Regions from separate parts of the Streptomyces sp. LZ34 genome, predicted to be linked through region 2. Evidence: predicted binding sites of a transcription regulator. Region 2 holds the regulator's gene; the other holds the start of a gene.

Region 1 (8,684 bases), 1.3 Mb from region 2:
GTGATCACCGGCCGTCCGGCCGCCCTCGCCGTGGAGTACGGCGGGTTCGCCGAGGCCGCGGGCCTCGACCACCTCGTGATCCTCGGCCACTACGGCGCCGAGCGCTGGGACGCCGCCGACCGCGAGGTCACCGCCCCGCCCCCGCACCCGGGCGTCGCGGCGGCCCAGGCGGAACTCCCGGACGTACTCGCCGCGGCCGACGGCGCGCGTGGCGCCACCGTGGAGGAGAAGGGGCGCGCCGTCGCCGTCCACACCCGCCGCGCCGCCGACCCGCAGCGCGCCTTCGAGGCGCTGCGCGAGCCGCTGCGCCACCTCGCCGAGCGGCACCGGCTGATCGTCGAGCCCGGCCGCCTGGTGCTCGAACTGCGCCCGCCGGGCGTGGACAAGGGCGTCGCCCTCACCGAGTACGTACGGGAGACCGGGGCCGGGGCCGTGCTGTACGCGGGCGATGACCTGGGGGACCTGGCCGCGTTCGCGGCGGTGGAGCGGCTCAGGTCGCGCGGGGTGCCCGGGGTGCTGGTGTGCAGCGGCAGCGCCGAGGTCACCGAGCTGGCCCAACGGGCCGACCTGGTGGTCGACGGCCCCGCGGGGGTCGTGGACCTGCTGACCGCGCTGGCGGCGGCGGTCGAAGGCGGGTAGGGGGCAAGGCCCGCCGCAGGCGTCACGCGTCCGTCAGCTCCCGCAGCTGCGCGAGGAACCACTGCGCGGGCGGCAGCGCGGTCGCGGCGGCCACCAGCCGCTTCGTACGCTCCGCCCGCTCGCCGTCCGCCATCGACAGCGCCTCGTGCAGCGCCCGAGCCGTCGCCTCGATGTCGTACGGGTTCACCACCAGCGCGTCGTCGCCCATCTCCGCGTACGCCCCGGCCTCCCGCGACAGCACCAGCGCGCAGCCCTTCTCGGAGACCACCGGCACCTCCTTGGCGACCAGGTTCATCCCGTCCCGGATCGGGTTGACCAGGGCCACGTCCGCCAGCCGGTAGGCGGCGAGCGACCGCGCGAAGTCGTCCTTCACATGGAGCGCGACCGGCTGCCAGCCCTCCGTGCCGTACTCGGCGTTGATCGCGTCGGCGACCCGCCGCACCTGCTCCGTGTACTCGCGGTAGACGGCCAGGTCCTGGCGGGAGGGGTAGGCGAAGGCCACGTGCACCACGCGCTCCCGCCACTCGGGGCGGGTCTCCAGCAGCCGCCGGTAGGCCAGCAGCCCGCGGACGATGTTCTTGGACAGCTCGGTGCGGTCCACCCGGACGACGGTCTTGCGCCCGGGGCCGATCTGCGCGCGCAGGGCCGTCAGCCGCTCGTCGACGTCCGCGGCCCGCGAGCGCTTCCGCAGGAAGTCCGCGTCCGCGCCGAGGCCGTGCACGCCCAGCCGGGTCTCGCGCCCCTCGAGGCGCACGGACAGCCGCGCGCCGTCCCGCACCACCTCCGCGCCGAGCACGGCCGCGGCGCAGTCGGCGAAGGCCAGGGCCCAGCGCTCGGTGAGGAACGCGGCGCGGTCGCCGCCCAGGATGCCGCGCAGCACGCTCGCAGCCACGTCGTCCGGCAGCAGCCGGTAGTAGTCCGGCGGCGCCCAGGGGGTGTGCGAGAAGTGGCCGATCCGCAGGTCCGGCCGCCGCTCCCGGAGCAGGCTGGGCACCAGCGCCAGGTGGTAGTCCTGGACCAGCACGGCGGCGCCCTCGGCGGCCTCCTGGGCGAGGGCGTCCGCGAAGGCCGCGTTGTACGCCTGGTAGGCGCCCCACTGGGCGCGGAACTCCGCGTCGAAGACCGGCTCGAGCGGCGTCTGGTAGAGCAGATGGTGGACAAACCACAGCACCGAGTTCGCGATGCCGTTGTACGCGGCGTCGAAGACCTCCGGCGCGATGTCGAGCATCCGCACCAGCTGCCCGCCGGTGTCGCCCGGGTCCAGATGCCCGGGCCCGGCCCGCCGGGCCGCCTCGCGGTCGCCGTCGCCCAGCGCCGCGCAGACCCATACGGCGTCGGTGTCCGGCCCTATGGCACTGAGGCCGGAGACCAGCCCGCCGCCGCCGCGCTTGGGGTCAAGCGAACCGTCCTCCCGCAGGGTGTACGAGACCGGGCCGCGGTTGGACGCGACGAGGACCTGTGCAGCACTGCGCTCGGAGGCCATGTCGCGTACCTAGCCACCTCACGAGTCGCGCAAACGTGCGTGCGGCTTCTTGCCCCGGTCGGGGCAGGCGGGCGTCACGCCGCACGCCGCTCCACATACTCCGGGATCTCGATCATCGGCGGCCGCTCCTCCGTGTCCACGGCGCTCGTCCGCGCCACGAAACCGGCCTCGCCCCGGTCGAACTGGGTCAGCCGCGGCCGCACCAGATGCCCGCGGGCCAGCCGCAGCTGGGCCGTGCGGTAGATCGTGGCCGCCATCCGGCCGAGCGCCTGCGCGTCCTGGTGCCGGTGGATACGCACGCCGAGGTCCACCTGGGCGAGCGCGTCGAGCCCGACCGTGTGCAGCGAGTCGATGAGAATGGCGAGCTCCACCCCGTACCCGACCGGGAAGGGCAGCCGCTCCAGCAGCGTGCGGCGCGCCGCGTACTCGCCGCCGAGCGGCTGTACGAAGCCGGCCAGCTGCGGCCAGTGCAGGTTCAGCAGCGGCCGGGCCACCAGCTCGGTGACCCGTCCGCCCTGGCCGGCTGTGTTGCCGGCTGTCCTGCCGACTGTCTTGTCGGAGGCGAGCGCGTTGAACTCAGGGCGGAGCGGCCGGTCGTACATCCCCTTGACCAGGTGCACGTCCGGGTCGGTCAGCAGCGGGCCGACGATCCCGGAGACGAAGCGCGCATCGAATTCCCGCAGGTCGGCGTCGATGAAGCAGACGATGTCGCCGCTGGTCGCCAGCAGCGAGCGCCACAGCACCTCGCCCTTGCCGGGCAGCGTCGGCAACTCGGGCAGCAGGGAGTCGCGGTGCACGACCCTCGCCCCGGCCGCCGCGGAGACCTCGGCGGTGCGGTCGGTGGACCCGGAGTCCACCACCACCAGTTCGTCGACCAGGGGCGTGGCCTGGCTCATCAGCTCGCGGCGGATGGTCGCGGCGATCTCACCGACCGTCGCCTCCTCGTCGAGGGCGGGCAGGACGACGCTCACCGTTCTGCCTGTGGCTCGCTTGGCGGCCAGCAGGCGGTCGAGCGGACGGTCGTCGGCGGACCAGGACCGCTCCTCCAGCCAGCGCTCCACCTCTTCCAGCACGTCCATGTCTCCCTGCTGTGTGTGCGGACAGTTCGCGGTAAGTACGTCGGGGTCAGCCGCGTCCCAGCACGTCAGCTGTGATGCATCTCGCGCTTCGGACGACTATCTCAACCATCCGGGCCTTCGGTTACAGTCTTGAACAACGCACGTGACCGTCGTATGTCGGGGGTCTTCGTGCGACAAACACGCCGGGCTGGGCCCGGCGTCATACCGCTCATCCAGAGGGGCAGAGGGAACGGCCCGTTGAAGCCCCGGCAACCCTCCAGCCGGTCCTGATTCGATTCTCAACGAAGCGGGGCCCCGGCTAGGGAAGGTGCCAATTCCGGCTCGCGGCGAGATGCGCCGTGAGGAAGATGAGGAGAAAGGGCCTCGCCTCCATGGCTGTGCAAGCTGTCGAAAGTTCAACCGCTTCTTCTGGTTCCGCAGGTTCTGCCGGTTCTTCCGTTTCGCTCGGCCCCGCCGTCGCCCTGTCCTGTCGCGAGTGCGGTGAGCGTTTCCCCCTCGGCCCCATTTTCGCCTGTGTGGAGTGTTTCGGACCGCTCGAAGTCGCGTACGACCTGCCGACCGGCGACCCCGAGGGGCTGCGCCGGCGGATCGAAGCCGGCCCGAACAACATCTGGCGCTACGCCCCGCTGCTGCCCGTCCCGGCGGACGTGGCCGACAAGCCCAACATCAACCCCGGCTTCACCAAGCTGGTGAAGGCCGACAACCTGGCCCGCGAGCTGGGTGTGACCGGCGAGCTGTACATCAAGGACGACTCCGGGAACCCGACGCACTCCTTCAAGGACCGCGTCGTCGCCCAGGCCGTCGAGGCCGCGCGCGCCTTCGGCTTCACCACCCTCTCCTGCTCCTCCACCGGCAACCTCGCGGGCGCGGTCGGCGCCGCGGCGGCCCGCGCGGGCCTGCGCTCCTGCACCTTCATCCCGCACGACCTGGAGCAGGGCAAGGTCGTCATGGCCGCGGTCTACGGCGGCGACCTGGTCGCCATCGAGGGCACGTACGACGACGTCAACCGCTTCTGCAGCGAGCTGATCGGCGACCCGGCGGGCGAGGGCTGGGGCTTTGTCAACGTCAACCTCCGGCCGTACTACGCGGAGGGGTCCAAGACCCTCGCGTACGAGATCTGCGAACAGCTCGGCTGGCGGCTGCCGGACCAGCTGGTCATCCCGATCGCGTCCGGCTCGCAGCTCACGAAGATCGACAAGGGGCTGAAGGAGCTCATCGCGCTCGGCCTGGTCGAGGACAAGCCCTACAAGATCTTCGGCGCTCAGGCCGAGGGCTGCTCCCCGGTCTCCACCGCCTTCAAGGCGGGCCACGACGTGGTGCGGCCGCAGAAGCCGAACACCATCGCCAAGTCGCTGGCCATCGGCAACCCGGCGGACGGGCCGTATGTGCTGGACATCGCGCGCCGCACGGGCGGGGCGGTTGAGGACGTGAACGACGAGCAGGTCGTCGCGGCGATCAAGCTGCTGGCCCGTACGGAGGGGATCTTCGCGGAGACCGCGGGCGGGGTGACCCTGGGCGTGACGAAGAAGCTGCTCGAGAACGGGGTGCTGGACCCCGCCCTCACCACCGTTGTGCTCAACACCGGAGACGGCCTCAAGACGCTCGACGCGGTCGCCCCGACGAGTGGGCCCACGGCGGTGATCCGCCCGAGTCTCGACGCGTTCCGCGAAGCTGGTCTGGCCTGAATCGGCCCGGCTCAAACCAGCTGGCTTGAATTCGTCCCTCGCCCCCGCTGCAATTCCCACAGAAGGTGAAACGCTCATGAGCGTCAATGTCCGAATCCCCACCATCCTGCGCACCTACACCGGCGGGCAGGCCGAGGTCAGCGCCGATGGGGCGACCCTCGCCGAGGTCCTGGCGGACCTGGACCGCAATCACCAGGGCATCGCGGCCCGCGTTCTGGACGAGACCGGCAAGCTGCGCCGTTTCGTCAACGTCTACATCAACGACGACGACGTGCGCTTCGCGGAAGGCCTGGAGACGGCGACCCCGGACGGCGCCGGTGTCTCGATCATTCCGGCGGTCGCGGGCGGCTGCTGAGCCGCTCACGGCCCGGTTGTACCCCCCGAGGTAAACGGAATCGCCTCGTCCTGATAGAAACGGACGAGGCGATTCCGTGTTTAGAACCGCGATACAGTTGAAGCGATCCCCTTCTGTCGGCTTCTGGCGGCCTCCGCGCCGACCGCATATGAGAACTCGTCAACTTGTGCGTGAAGTGTGCGCGCGAATTGCCGGGTTAATCCCTTATGTCCGGCCCTGCTTGCCCTGAATTCGCAGGAATTTGCCGCTTATTACCGTTCGACCGTCGCCAGAATTCTCGTCCGATTGACCTGTTGCACAGGGCAGTGGGACAGATACATTCAGCGGCGGTCGACGCGTTCCGGCGCACACCCCCCTCGACTCGGGGGGTGAGGTCTGACCCGGGTCCGCGGAGTGCGGTCCTGCGCAAGGGCCAGCAATAGGGGAGTTAGGAATGGCTCAGGGCACCGTCAAGTGGTTCAACGCGGAGAAGGGGTACGGCTTCATCGCGGTCGACGGTGGTGCGGACGTGTTCGTCCACTACAGCGCGATCCAGATGGACGGTTACCGCACCCTCGAGGAAGGCCAGCGGGTCGAGTTCGAGATCTCGCAGGGTCAGAAGGGGCCGCAGGCGGACATGGTCCGCGTGGCTGTTGGCTGAAGCGCGCCGACGCGAGGCAGCTGACTGGACCGTTCAAAGGGCCCGTACCCCCTGGGGGAACGGGCCCTTTGACGTGGGTGCAGACGACCAGCTTGTCCCGTCCTGTCACCCACTCACGCTTGCACTCTCGGGGGTCGAGTGCTAATCATTGGCGTTAGCACTCTAAGAGTGAGAGTGACAGAAGGATCGGGTTGGTGAGGTCCGTCAGGCCGTGCGGGGCAAGGAACCGCAGGGCAGGCAGACCGTCCGTCGCGGGCGCCAGGCGCGGTCCGGAGCAATCCACCCCGTCTTGGGAGGACCACTTCACATGGCCAAGATCATCGCGTTCGACGAGGAGGCGCGGCGCGGCCTCGAGCGCGGGATGAACCAGCTCGCCGACGCCGTCAAGGTCACCCTCGGCCCCAAGGGCCGCAACGTCGTCCTCGAGAAGAAGTGGGGCGCCCCCACGATCACCAACGATGGTGTGTCCATCGCCAAGGAGATCGAGCTCGAGGACCCGTACGAGAAGATCGGCGCCGAGCTGGTCAAGGAGGTCGCGAAGAAGACGGACGACGTCGCCGGTGACGGCACGACGACCGCGACCGTCCTCGCCCAGGCGCTGGTCAAGGAGGGCCTGCGGAACGTAGCCGCGGGCGCCAACCCGATGGCCCTCAAGCGCGGCATCGAGAAGGCCGTCGAGGCCGTCTCCGCCCAGCTGCTCGAGCAGGCCAAGGACGTGGAGACCAAGGAGCAGATCGCCTCCACCGCCTCCATCTCCGCCGCCGACACCCAGATCGGCGAGCTCATCGCCGAGGCGATGGACAAGGTCGGCAAGGAAGGCGTCATCACCGTCGAGGAGTCGCAGACCTTCGGGCTCGAACTCGAGCTCACCGAGGGCATGCGCTTCGACAAGGGCTACATCTCCCCGTACTTCGCCACCGACATGGAGCGTATGGAGGCGTCGCTCGACGACCCGTACATCCTGATCGTCAACTCGAAGATCACCAGCGTGAAGGACCTCCTCCCGCTGCTGGAGAAGGTCATGCAGTCGGGCAAGCCGCTGCTGATCATCGCCGAGGACATCGAGGGCGAGGCCCTGGCGACCCTGGTCGTCAACAAGATCCGTGGCACCTTCAAGTCCGTCGCCGTCAAGGCCCCGGGCTTCGGTGACCGCCGCAAGGCCATGCTCGGCGACATCGCCATCCTCACCGGTGGCACCGTCATCTCCGAGGAGGTCGGCCTCAAGCTGGAGAACGCGGGCGTCGACCTGCTCGGCCGTGCCCGCAAGGTGACCGTCACCAAGGACGAGACCACCATCGTGGACGGCGCCGGCGACACCGACCAGGTGCAGGGCCGCGTCAACCAGATCCGCGCCGAGATCGAGTCCTCGGACTCGGACTACGACCGGGAGAAGCTGCAGGAGCGCCTGGCGAAGCTGGCCGGCGGCGTGGCCGTCATCAAGGCCGGTGCCGCCACCGAGGTCGAGCTCAAGGAGCGCAAGCACCGCATCGAGGACGCGGTGCGCAACGCCAAGGCCGCCGTGGAGGAGGGCATCGTCGCCGGTGGTGGCGTGGCCCTGCTCCAGACCGTCTCGGTCTTCGACAAGCTGGAGCTGGACGGCGACGAGGCCACCGGCGCCCAGGCCGTGCGCCTGGCGCTCGAGGCCCCGTTGAAGCAGATCGCGGTCAACGCCGGCCTCGAGGGCGGCGTCGTGGTGGAGAAGGTGCGCAACCTCACCCCGGGCCACGGCCTGAACGCCGCGACCGGCGAGTACGTCGACCTGATCGCCGAGGGCATCATCGACCCGGCCAAGGTCACGCGCTCCGCGCTGCAGAACGCCGCGTCGATCGCCGCGCTGTTCCTGACCACCGAGGCCGTCATCGCCGACAAGCCGGAGAAGGCCGCCGCGGCGGGCGCTCCGGGCGGCATGCCGGGCGGTGACATGGACTTCTGATCGACGCCTCAAGTCGATCGGCTGTCCGCCCGAAACATCGGGTACGTCGGGGCGGCACCCTCTCCCAGGGTGCCGCCCCGACGGCGTTTCACCGCGCGGTCATCACGGCTGTGCGGCCTCCAGGGCAGCCCGCAGGTGGCCGTCCGACTCGCTCAGCAGCCGGGCGGCGGTGGAGGCGTCCACCCCGCCGAGGAGGGCCAGGATGGCGTGCTTCGTCTCGCCTTCGCTGGCGGCCAGCGCGGCCTCGATCTGCGGATCGGGGGCGCCGGTGGCGAGGGAGACGATACGGCGCGAGCGCGCGCGCAGCTTCTCGTTCGAGGCGCGCACATCGACCATCAGGTTTCCGTAGGTCTTGCCCAGCCGGATCATGGTGATGGTCGAGACCATGTTGAGCACGAGCTTCTGGGCCGTGCCCGCCTTCAGCCGGGTGGAGCCGGTGAGCAGCTCCGGCCCGACCACGACCTCGATGCCGTGCTCGGCGGCCGCCGCGAGCGCCGAGCCCGCGTTGCAGGACAGTCCGACGGTGAGCGCGCCGAGCCGACGGGCGTGCTCGACCGCGCCGACCGCGTACGGGGTGCGGCCGGAGGCGGAGATGCCGACGACGCTGTCGTCCGCTCCGACGCCCAGTGCGTCGAGGTCGGCGGCGGCCAGCTCCTTGCTGTCCTCGGCGCCCTCGATGGAGGTCACCATGGCGGCGGGCCCGCCCGCGATCAGCCCGACGACCTGGTCCGGGGCGGTGTTGAAGGTGGGCGGGCACTCGCTGGCGTCGAGCACGCCGAGCCGCCCGGCGGTGCCCGCGCCCGCGTAGATCAGCCGGCCGCCGCGGGCCATGCGCACGGCGATGCCGTCGATGGCGGCGGCGATCCGCGG
Region 2 (8,684 bases):
ATTACCCCGGGGGCCAGTTGAAGCCGCGGCCGCCCAGGATGTGGGCGTGCGCGTGGAAGACGGTCTGGCCCGCGCCCGCGCCGGTGTTGAAGATGACGCGGAAGCCGGTGTCGTCGATCTCCTCGTCGGCGGCGACCGCACCCGCCTCGCGCAGTATGTCGGCGGCGATCTGCGGCTCCGCGTCCGCGAGGGAGGCGGCGTCCGGGTAGTGGACCTTGGGGATCACCAGGACGTGGGTCGGCGCCTGGGGGTTGATGTCCCGGAAGGCGAGGGTCGTCTCGGTCTCGCGGACGACGGTCGCCGGCACCTCCTTCGAGACGATTTTGCAGAACAGGCAGTCGGCCTGCGGTTCTCCCGGCACCGGTGGCTCCTTACGCATCGTCGGCTGGTACGCAACCGGATGCTACCGGGAGGCCCGGAGGCCGCGCGCCGGAACCACATGGTGGTCACGCGCCCGTCGAGCGGAAGCGTGCGCCATCGGCTGCCGACCTACTTGTCGCTGCCTTTGTCGCTGCCCGCCGTGGTCCGCCGGTCCCACGGGTGGGTGGTGTTCCGGGACGGCTTGGGATGCCTCGTCTTCCGTGCGTTGCAGTCGCCGATCACATTGGCCTGGAAGACGCGGTGGTCGTCCACCTTGGCGGTCAGATCGCCCCGTACGCAGATGTTCTCGCGCTCGTAGGTGACGGTGCCGGTGACCTTGATGGTGCGGTCGTCATCGGTCTTGCCCCGGCAGTGGACGGAGGCCTTCGCGTCCTGCGAGGGGCCGGACGTGTGCTTGCCCTTCACATCCGCGTTGCATGTCATCCAGCGCACGTCGATGCCGCCCTTTTCGAGCGCGCGCGTGCTGACCCGGTCCGTGGTGACCGCCACCCCGATGGCGTTGAGCCCGGTGTCGTCCCTGGGCTCGCACGCCGCCACCGCGACGATCGTCAGGGCCGCCGCCACCCCCGCGAAGAGCGCGTTCCTTTGATGCCTCATTGCCCCCATAGACAGAGGTTCCCACCGGAGCGGGGGGATCCGGAAGAGCACACTCGGCCACATGATCCGCCGGGCGTGCGAGGGCGGTCGGGGGCGCCCGGGGCGCCCGGGGGCAGGTGCGTCAGCCCCAGCGCCCCGTGCGGCCCAGGAGCAGCGCGGCCGCCGCCGTTCCGGCCGTGGAGGTGCGCAGCACGGTCGGGCCCAGGCGGTACGGGCGCGCCCCCGCCTCGGCGAAGGCCGCCAACTCCTCGGGTGATACGCCCCCTTCCGGGCCGACCACCAGCACAACGCTTCCCTCGGCGGGCAGCGGCGCGGTCGCGAGCGGCTCGCTGCCCTCCTCGTGCAGCACAGCGGCGAAGTCGGATTCGGCCAGAAGCCGAGCAACCTGGCGGGTCGTCATCGCGTCCGCCACCTCGGGGAAGATGAGCCGACGCGACTGCTTGCCCGCCTCCCGGGCCGTCGACCGCCACTTGCCCAGCGCCTTCAGGCCGCGCTCGCCCTTCCACTGGGTGACACAACGCGCCGCCGCCCAGGGCACGATGGCGTCCACGCCGGTCTCCGTCATGGTCTCCACGGCCAGTTCGCCGCGGTCCCCCTTCGGCAGCGCCTGGACCACGGTGATCCGCGGGCTCGGCTGCGCCTCATGGCGCACCTCGGCCACCTCGACCAGCAGCCGGTCCTTGCCCTCGACCGCCGCCACGACGCCGAACGCGCCCGTACCCGCCCCGTCCGTCAGCACCACCGGCTCGCCCACGCGCAGCCGGCGCACCGACACGGCATGCCGCCCCTCCGGCCCCTCGAGCGCCAGCCGCGCCCCCACGGCCGCCCCCGCCAGGGAGTCGGCCAGGAAGACGGGTGCGGTCACGACACCGCCCCTCTGTCCCGCATGACGCCCAAACCCTCACGTGCCGCGTCCAGTTCGGCCGCCAGCACCTCCACCAGCCGCGCGGCGGGCAGCTCCCGGGCCAGCCGGTGGCCCTGCCCCGCCCACAGCGCCATGCCCTGCGGATCGCCGGCCTTCGCCGCCGCCTTCCGCAGCCCCGAGGTGAGGTGGTGCACCTGGGGGTAGGCGGCCGGGGCGTATCGGCCGTGCTCGCGCATAAAGCGGTTGACCAGCCCGCGCGCGGGGCGCCCGGAGAAGGCGCGGGTCAGCTCCGTACGGCCGAACACCGGGTCGGTCATGGCCCGCTTGTGCAGGGCGTTGGCCCCCGACTCGGGGCAGACCAGGAACGCGGTCCCCAGCTGGGCCGCGACCGCGCCCGCCGCCAGCGCCCCGGCGATCTGCGAGCCGCGCATCAGCCCGCCCGCCGCGATGACCGGAATCTGCACGACCTCCCGGACCAGCGCGAGCAGCGACAGCAGGCCGAACCCGGCGCCCGTCCCGTCGGCGCGCGGGTCGTCGCGGTGGGTGCCCTGGTGGCCGCCCGCCTCGACGCCCTGTACGCACACGGCGTCGGCGCCCGCCCACTGGGCGGACTGCGCCTCGGCGGGCGAGGTCACGGTCACCACCGTCCGCGTCCCGGCCCTGCCGAAGGCGTCGAGGACGGCGCGGGTGGGGCAGCCGAAGGTGAACGAGACGACCGGGACCGGGTCGTCGAGGAGGATCGCCAGCTTGGCGTCGTACGCGTCGTCGGAGCCCGCGTCGGGGTCGCCCAGCGGGGTGTCGTACCAGGCCGCCTCCCCGGCGAGCTGCTCCCGGTAGACCTCCACGGCGGCGGGGTCGGCGGTGAGCGGCTGCGGCATGAACAGGTTCACGCCGAAGGGCCGGGCGGTCTCCCCCCGCAGCTGCTTGATCTCCTGGTACATCGCCTCCGGCGTCTTGTAGCCGGCGGCGAGGAACCCGAGGCCGCCGGCCTCGGAGACGGTGGCGGCCAACTGCGAGCAGGAGGCCCCGCCCGCCATCGGGGCCTGCACGATCGGGTACCGAAAGAGATCGGTCAGCGCGGAGGACATGGCGACATCGTGTCATGTCCTCCGCGCCGGTCAGAACCCGGCTCAGGGCCGCGCCCTTCGGGTCGGGCCAGCCGCCTAACGCCCGTTGAACGCATCCTTCAAGCGCGAGAACAACCCCTGCTGCCCTGGCTTACTCCATCCCCCGGGGGCCACCCCCGGACCCCCGGCCGGGCGCCTACCGCCCGTTGAACGCATCCTTCAGACGCGAGAACAACCCCTGCTGCCCTGGCTTGAATTCGCCCACCGGCCGCTCCTCGCCCCGCAGCTTGGCCAGCCGCCGCAGCAGCTCCTCCTGCTCCGGGTCGAGCTTGGCCGGGGTCTGCACCTCGACATGGACGATCAGGTCGCCGCGGCCGCCGCCGCGCAGGTGGGTGACGCCGCGCTGGTGGAGCGGGATCGACTGGCCGGACTGGGTGCCGGGCCGGATGTCGACCTCCTCCAGGCCGTCGAGCGTCTCCAGGGGCACCTTCGTGCCCAGCGACGCCGCCGTCATCGGGATGGTCACCGTGCAGTGCAGGTCGTCGCCCCGGCGCTGGAAGACCGGGTGCGGCAGTTCGTGGATCTCCACGTACAGATCGCCCGCCGGGCCGCCGCCCGGGCCGACCTCGCCCTCGCCGGCGAGCTGGATCCGGGTGCCGTTGTCCACACCGGCCGGGATCTTCACGGTCAGCGTCCGGCGCGAGCGGATCCGCCCGTCGCCCGCGCACTCCGGGCACGGGGTCGGCACCACGGTGCCGAAGCCCTGGCACTGCGGGCACGGCCGGGAGGTCATGACCTGGCCGAGGAAGGACCGCGTCACCTGGGACACCTCGCCCCGGCCGCGGCACATGTCACAGGTCTGCGCCGAGGTGCCGGGCGCCGCGCCCTCGCCGCTGCACGTCGTACAGACGACCGCGGTGTCGACCTGGATGTCCTTGGTGGTCCCGAAGGCCGCCTCGGTCAGCTCCACATCGAGGCGGATCATGGCGTCCTGGCCGCGCCGGGTCCTGGACCTCGGGCCGCGCTGCGACGCGGTGCCGAAGAAGGCGTCCATGATGTCGGAGAAGTTGCCGAAGCCCGCGCCGAAGCCGCCCGCGCCGCCCCCGGCGCCGCCCGAGGCGGACAGCGGGTCCCCGCCCAGGTCGTAGACCTGCTTCTTCTGAGGATCGGACAAGACCTCGTAGGCGGCGTTGATCTCCTTGAACCGCTCCTGGGTCTTGGGATCCGGATTCACGTCCGGGTGCAGCTCACGCGCGAGCCGGCGGAATGCCTTCTTGATCTCGTCCTGCGAGGCATCACGCCGCACGCCCAGGACTGCGTAGTAGTCCGTCGCCACTTACGACTCCGCCAGGATCTGTCCGACGTAACGTGCCACTGCGCGTACCGCTCCCATCGTTCCGGGGTAGTCCATGCGGGTCGGTCCGACCACGCCGAGTTTGGCGACCGCCTCGTCGCCCGAACCGTAGCCGACTGCCACGACCGAAGTGGAATTCAGGCCCTCGTGAGCATTCTCATGCCCGATCCGTACGGTCATGCCCGAGTCCTTCGCCTCGCCGAGCAGCTTGAGCAGAACGACCTGCTCCTCCAGCGCTTCGAGCACGGGCCGGATCGTCAGGGGGAAATCATGCCCGAAGCGGGTGAGATTGGCGGTGCCGCCGATCATCAGCCGCTCCTCGGTCTCTTCGACCAGCGTCTCCAGCAGGGTGGCCAGGACCGTCGAGACGGTCCCCCGGTCCTCCTGCTCGAAGGCCTCGGGCAGGTCCTGCACCAGCCGCGGCACATCCGAGAACCGCCGGCCCACGACCCGGCTGTTCAGCCGGGCCCGCAGATCCGCGAGCGACTCCTCGCTCACGGGCGCCGGGCAGTCCACCATGCGCTGCTCGACCCGGCCGGTGTCGGTGATCAGCACCAGCATCACCCGCGCCGGGCTCATCGCCAGCAGCTCCACATGGCGGACCGTCGAGCGGGTCAGCGAGGGATACTGCACCACCGCGACCTGCCGGGTCAGCTGCGCGAGCAGCCGGACCGTGCGCCCCACCACATCGTCGAGGTCCACGGCGCCGTCCAGGAAGTTCTGGATGGCCCGCCGCTCCGGCGTGGACAGGGGCTTCACCCCGGCCAGCTTGTCGACGAAGAGCCGGTAGCCCTTGTCCGTGGGGATGCGCCCGGCGCTGGTGTGCGGCTGGGCGATATAGCCATCGTCCTCCAGCGCCGCCATGTCGTTGCGCACCGTGGCCGGGGAGACGCCCAGCCGGTGCCGCTCGGTGAGCGCCTTGGAGCCGACCGGCTCCTCCGTGCCCACATAGTCCTGGACGATCGCACGCAGTACCTCGAGTCTGCGTTCGCTGAGCACCGCGCACCTCCAGTCCAGCCGTCTCATCAGGTCTTCCCCCTGGCACTCAATGGTCACGAGTGCCAGAACCCCTCAGCCAGTGTACGGCGGGGTGCCGTGGCCGGGGCAAGAGCCGCCGCTTTGCCACTGCCCCTGTTGGCGTCGTTGGCGTCTGTTGGCGTCTCGGTTTGCCTCTGCCCCCGCTAGCGTCTCCGTATGGACACCCGTTGGGAAGAGGCGCGCTGGGAAGATCTCGCGCCGTCCGTCGCCCGGTGCCGTCTGCCCGGCTGGGACGCGACCGTCGGCGCGATCGCCGGCCGGACCGGCGTCCTGGTCGTCGACACCGGCGCCGACCTGGCCGAGGGTGCCTGGGTACGCCGCGAGATCACCCGGCTCTTCGGCCGCCGCCCCACTCACATCGCCCTCACCCACCCCCACTTCGACCATGTCTTCGGCACCGCCGCCTTCGCGGGCTGCGAGGTGTACGGGGCCGCCGGGCTCGACGAGCTGCTGCGCCGCGAGCGGGACACGCTGCGCGAGGACGCGGTGCGCCACGGCGCGGACCCCGACGCCGCCGCCGGGGCCGCCGACCATCTCGTACGCCCGCACCACCTGGTGTGCGGCGAGCTCACCCTGGACCTGGGCGACCGGCCCGTCCTGCTGGCGAACGTGGGCCCCGGCCACACCGCCCACGACCTGGCCGTCCTCGTCCCCGGCCAGGCCCCGGGCGAGCCCGAGGTGGTCTTCTGCGGCGATCTGGTCGAGGAGTCGGGACCGCCCCAGGCGGGCGCCGACGCGATCCCCGGACAGTGGCCCGCCGCCCTGGACCGGCTGCTCGCCCTCGGCGGCGAGGACGCGCTGTACGTCCCCGGGCACGGCGCCGCCGTGGACGCCCGTTTCGTCCGGGCGCAGCGCGATGAGCTCGCCGCTCGTTTCGGCGTGTCCTCCTGACGCCGGCGCTAGGGTCACTCGGATGCGACAGTACGACCCGGACCTGACCCCGCCCTGGAAGCGCCAGGCGCCCGCGCCCGAGGTGCCCGCCGAGCCCGACCTGGTCGTCGAGGAGGTCACCACCGGGTTCTGCGGCGCCGTGATCCGCTGCGAGAAGACCGCGCAGGGCCCCACGGTGACTCTGGAGGACCGCTTCGGCAAACACCGGGTCTTCCCCATGGAACCGCGCGGCTTCCTCCTGGAGGGCCGCGTCGTCACCCTGGTGCGCCCCCGCGCCGCCGCCCCCACGGCCCCGCGCCGCACCGCCTCCGGCTCCCTCGCCCTCCCTCAGGCCCGCGCGCGCGTCGCCCGCGCGGGGCGCATCTACGTGGAGGGGCGCCACGACGCGGAGCTCGTCGAGCGGGTGTGGGGGGACGACCTGCGCATCGAGGGCGTGGTCGTGGAGTACCTGGAGGGCATCGACGACCTGCCCGCGATCGTCCGCGACTTCTCCCCCGGCCCCGACGCCCGCCTCGGCGTGCTGGTCGACCACCTGGTCCCGGGCACGAAGGAGTCCCGTATCGCGGCCGAGGTCACCGGCGAGCACGTGCTGATCGTCGGGCACCCCTACATCGACGTGTGGGAGGCCGTGAAGCCCTCCTCGGTCGGCATTGCCGCCTGGCCGACGGTGCCGCACGGCCAGGACTGGAAGACGGGCGTCTGCCGGGCGCTGGGGTGGCCCGAGAACACGGGGGCGGCCTGGCAGAGGATCCTGTCCTCGGTCCGCTCCTACAAGGACCTGGAGCCGACCCTGCTGGGGCGGGTGGAGGAGCTGATCGACCATGTGACCGTGGGCGGTCCGGACGGGCCGTAGCGGGGCCCGTCCGGGCGTCGGGGCATGCGAGCGTCACGTCATCCGGGCGTCGGGTCACCCGGGCGTCGGGTCATCCTCACGCCGTCGGGTCAGGCGGGCGTCCGGACAGGTGTCAGTCCACCAGATCGCGCACCACCGCGTCGGCCAGCAGCCGCCCCCGCAGGGTCAGCACCGCCCGGCCCTCGCCGTACGGCTCCGGCTCCAGCAGGCCGTCCGCCACGGCCCGGGCCGCCGCGGCGGCGCCCGCCGGGGCCAGCAGGTCCAGCGGGCAGCCCTCCACAAGCCGCAGCTCCAGCAGGATCCGCTCCACCCGGCGCTCCTCGTCGGTCAGCATCTCGCGGCCCGCCCCCGGGGACCGGCCCTCGCTCAGCGCCTGCGCGTACGCGCCGGGGTGCTTCACGTTCCACCAGCGCACGCCGCCCACATGGCTGTGCGCGCCGGGACCGGCGCCCCACCAGTCCGCGCCGCGCCAGTACAGCTCGTTGTGGCGGCACCGGCCGGCGTCCGACGTGGCCCAGTTCGACACCTCGTACCAGCGGAACCCGGCCGCCGACAGCGTCTCCTCCGCGATGAGATACCGATCGGCGTGCACATCGTCGTCGGTCATCGGGACCTCGCCGCGCCGGATCCGCCGGGCGAGCTGGGTGCCCTCCTCGACGATCAGCGCGTACGCCGACACATGGTCGGGCCCGGCGCCCAGCGCGGCCTCCAGCGAGGCGCGCCAGTCCTCGTCGCTCTCCCCCGGCGTGCCGTAGATCAGGTCCAGGTTCACATGGTCGAACCCGGCCGCCCGAGCCTCGGCCACGCACGCCTCCGGGCGGCCCGGGGTGTGGGTGCGGTCCAGCACCCGCAGGACATGCTGCCGGGCGCTCTGCATCCCGAACGAGACCCGGTTGAACCCGGCCTCCCGCAGCTGTTCCAGATACCGCGGGTCGACCGACTCCGGGTTGGCCTCGGTGGTGACCTCGGCCCCCTCCGCCAGCCCGAACTCGTCCCGGATGGCGCCGAGCATCCGCCCGAGGTCGGCGGCGGCCAGCAGGGTCGGGGTGCCGCCCCCGACGAACACGGTCTCGACCGGCCGGGGGTCGTCCCCCAGCACCTTGCGGGCGAGGCGGACCTCCTCGGCGACCATCTCGGCGTAGTTGTCGCGGGAAGCGAGCACGCCGCCGGAACCGCGCAGCTCAGTGGCGGTGTAGGTGTTGAAGTCGCAGTACCCGCAGCGCGTCGCGCAGTAGGGCACATGCAGATAGAACCCGAGCGGCCGGTGTGCCGCCCCGGCCACGGCGCTCGCGGGCAGCGCGCCGTCCTCGGGCATGGGCTCGCCATCGGGCAGTACGGAAGGCATGCCCCCCATTGTCCGCCATCGGGGCAGCGCCCCGAACGCCTCGCGGCCTGGGGCGGCCCGCCCCAGGCCTCCGAGCCCCCCCACGCGGTGGAACCCCGCCCCCGGTGTCGGGTAGGGACGGGGGGAGGGAGAGATCCGTCCGGGCGCCGCCCCTACCGCGCCCGCAGCACCAGCATCGCCAGATCGTCGTCCGGCGGCTCGACCGCGAACGCGTGCACCGCCTGCCGGATCCGCTCCGCCACATCCCCCGCGTCCAGCCCCACGCAGTCGCCGAGCAGCGACGCCAGCCCGTC

What was found. The regulator HrcA, encoded in region 2, represses chaperone genes, less so after heat shock. The targets are predictions, from matches to a motif close to TTNGCACTCNGNNNNNCNGAGTGCNAA.
Region 1: a site for HrcA is predicted at 6,000-6,026, ahead of groL (chaperonin GroEL). Genes of this name have one in related genera too.

Annotation. Positions count from the first base shown of each region.
Region 1 covers NZ_CM132680.1:7,142,272-7,150,955, forward strand. The annotation lists gene otsB (trehalose-phosphatase) at 1-639, shown strand, start outside; gene ACWY4P_RS29545 (alpha,alpha-trehalose-phosphate synthase (UDP-forming)) at 662-2,122, opposite strand; gene ACWY4P_RS29550 (glucosyl-3-phosphoglycerate synthase) at 2,197-3,195, opposite strand; SAM riboswitch class I at 3,407-3,555, shown strand; gene thrC (threonine synthase) at 3,549-4,886, shown strand; gene ACWY4P_RS29560 (MoaD/ThiS family protein) at 4,963-5,241, shown strand; gene ACWY4P_RS29565 (cold-shock protein) at 5,675-5,881, shown strand; gene groL (chaperonin GroEL) at 6,189-7,814, shown strand; gene murQ (N-acetylmuramic acid 6-phosphate etherase) at 7,917-8,684, opposite strand, start outside.
Region 2 covers NZ_CM132680.1:8,479,051-8,487,734, reverse strand. The annotation lists gene ACWY4P_RS35745 (histidine triad nucleotide-binding protein) at 2-361, opposite strand; gene ACWY4P_RS35740 (hypothetical protein) at 490-978, opposite strand; gene ACWY4P_RS35735 (16S rRNA (uracil(1498)-N(3))-methyltransferase) at 1,100-1,843, opposite strand; gene ACWY4P_RS35730 (nitronate monooxygenase) at 1,840-2,931, opposite strand; gene dnaJ (molecular chaperone DnaJ) at 3,107-4,246, opposite strand; gene hrcA (heat-inducible transcriptional repressor HrcA) at 4,247-5,263, opposite strand; gene ACWY4P_RS35715 (MBL fold metallo-hydrolase) at 5,459-6,193, shown strand; gene ACWY4P_RS35710 (DUF3097 domain-containing protein) at 6,216-7,046, shown strand; gene hemW (radical SAM family heme chaperone HemW) at 7,159-8,391, opposite strand; gene ACWY4P_RS35700 (SpoIIE family protein phosphatase) at 8,544-8,684, opposite strand, start outside.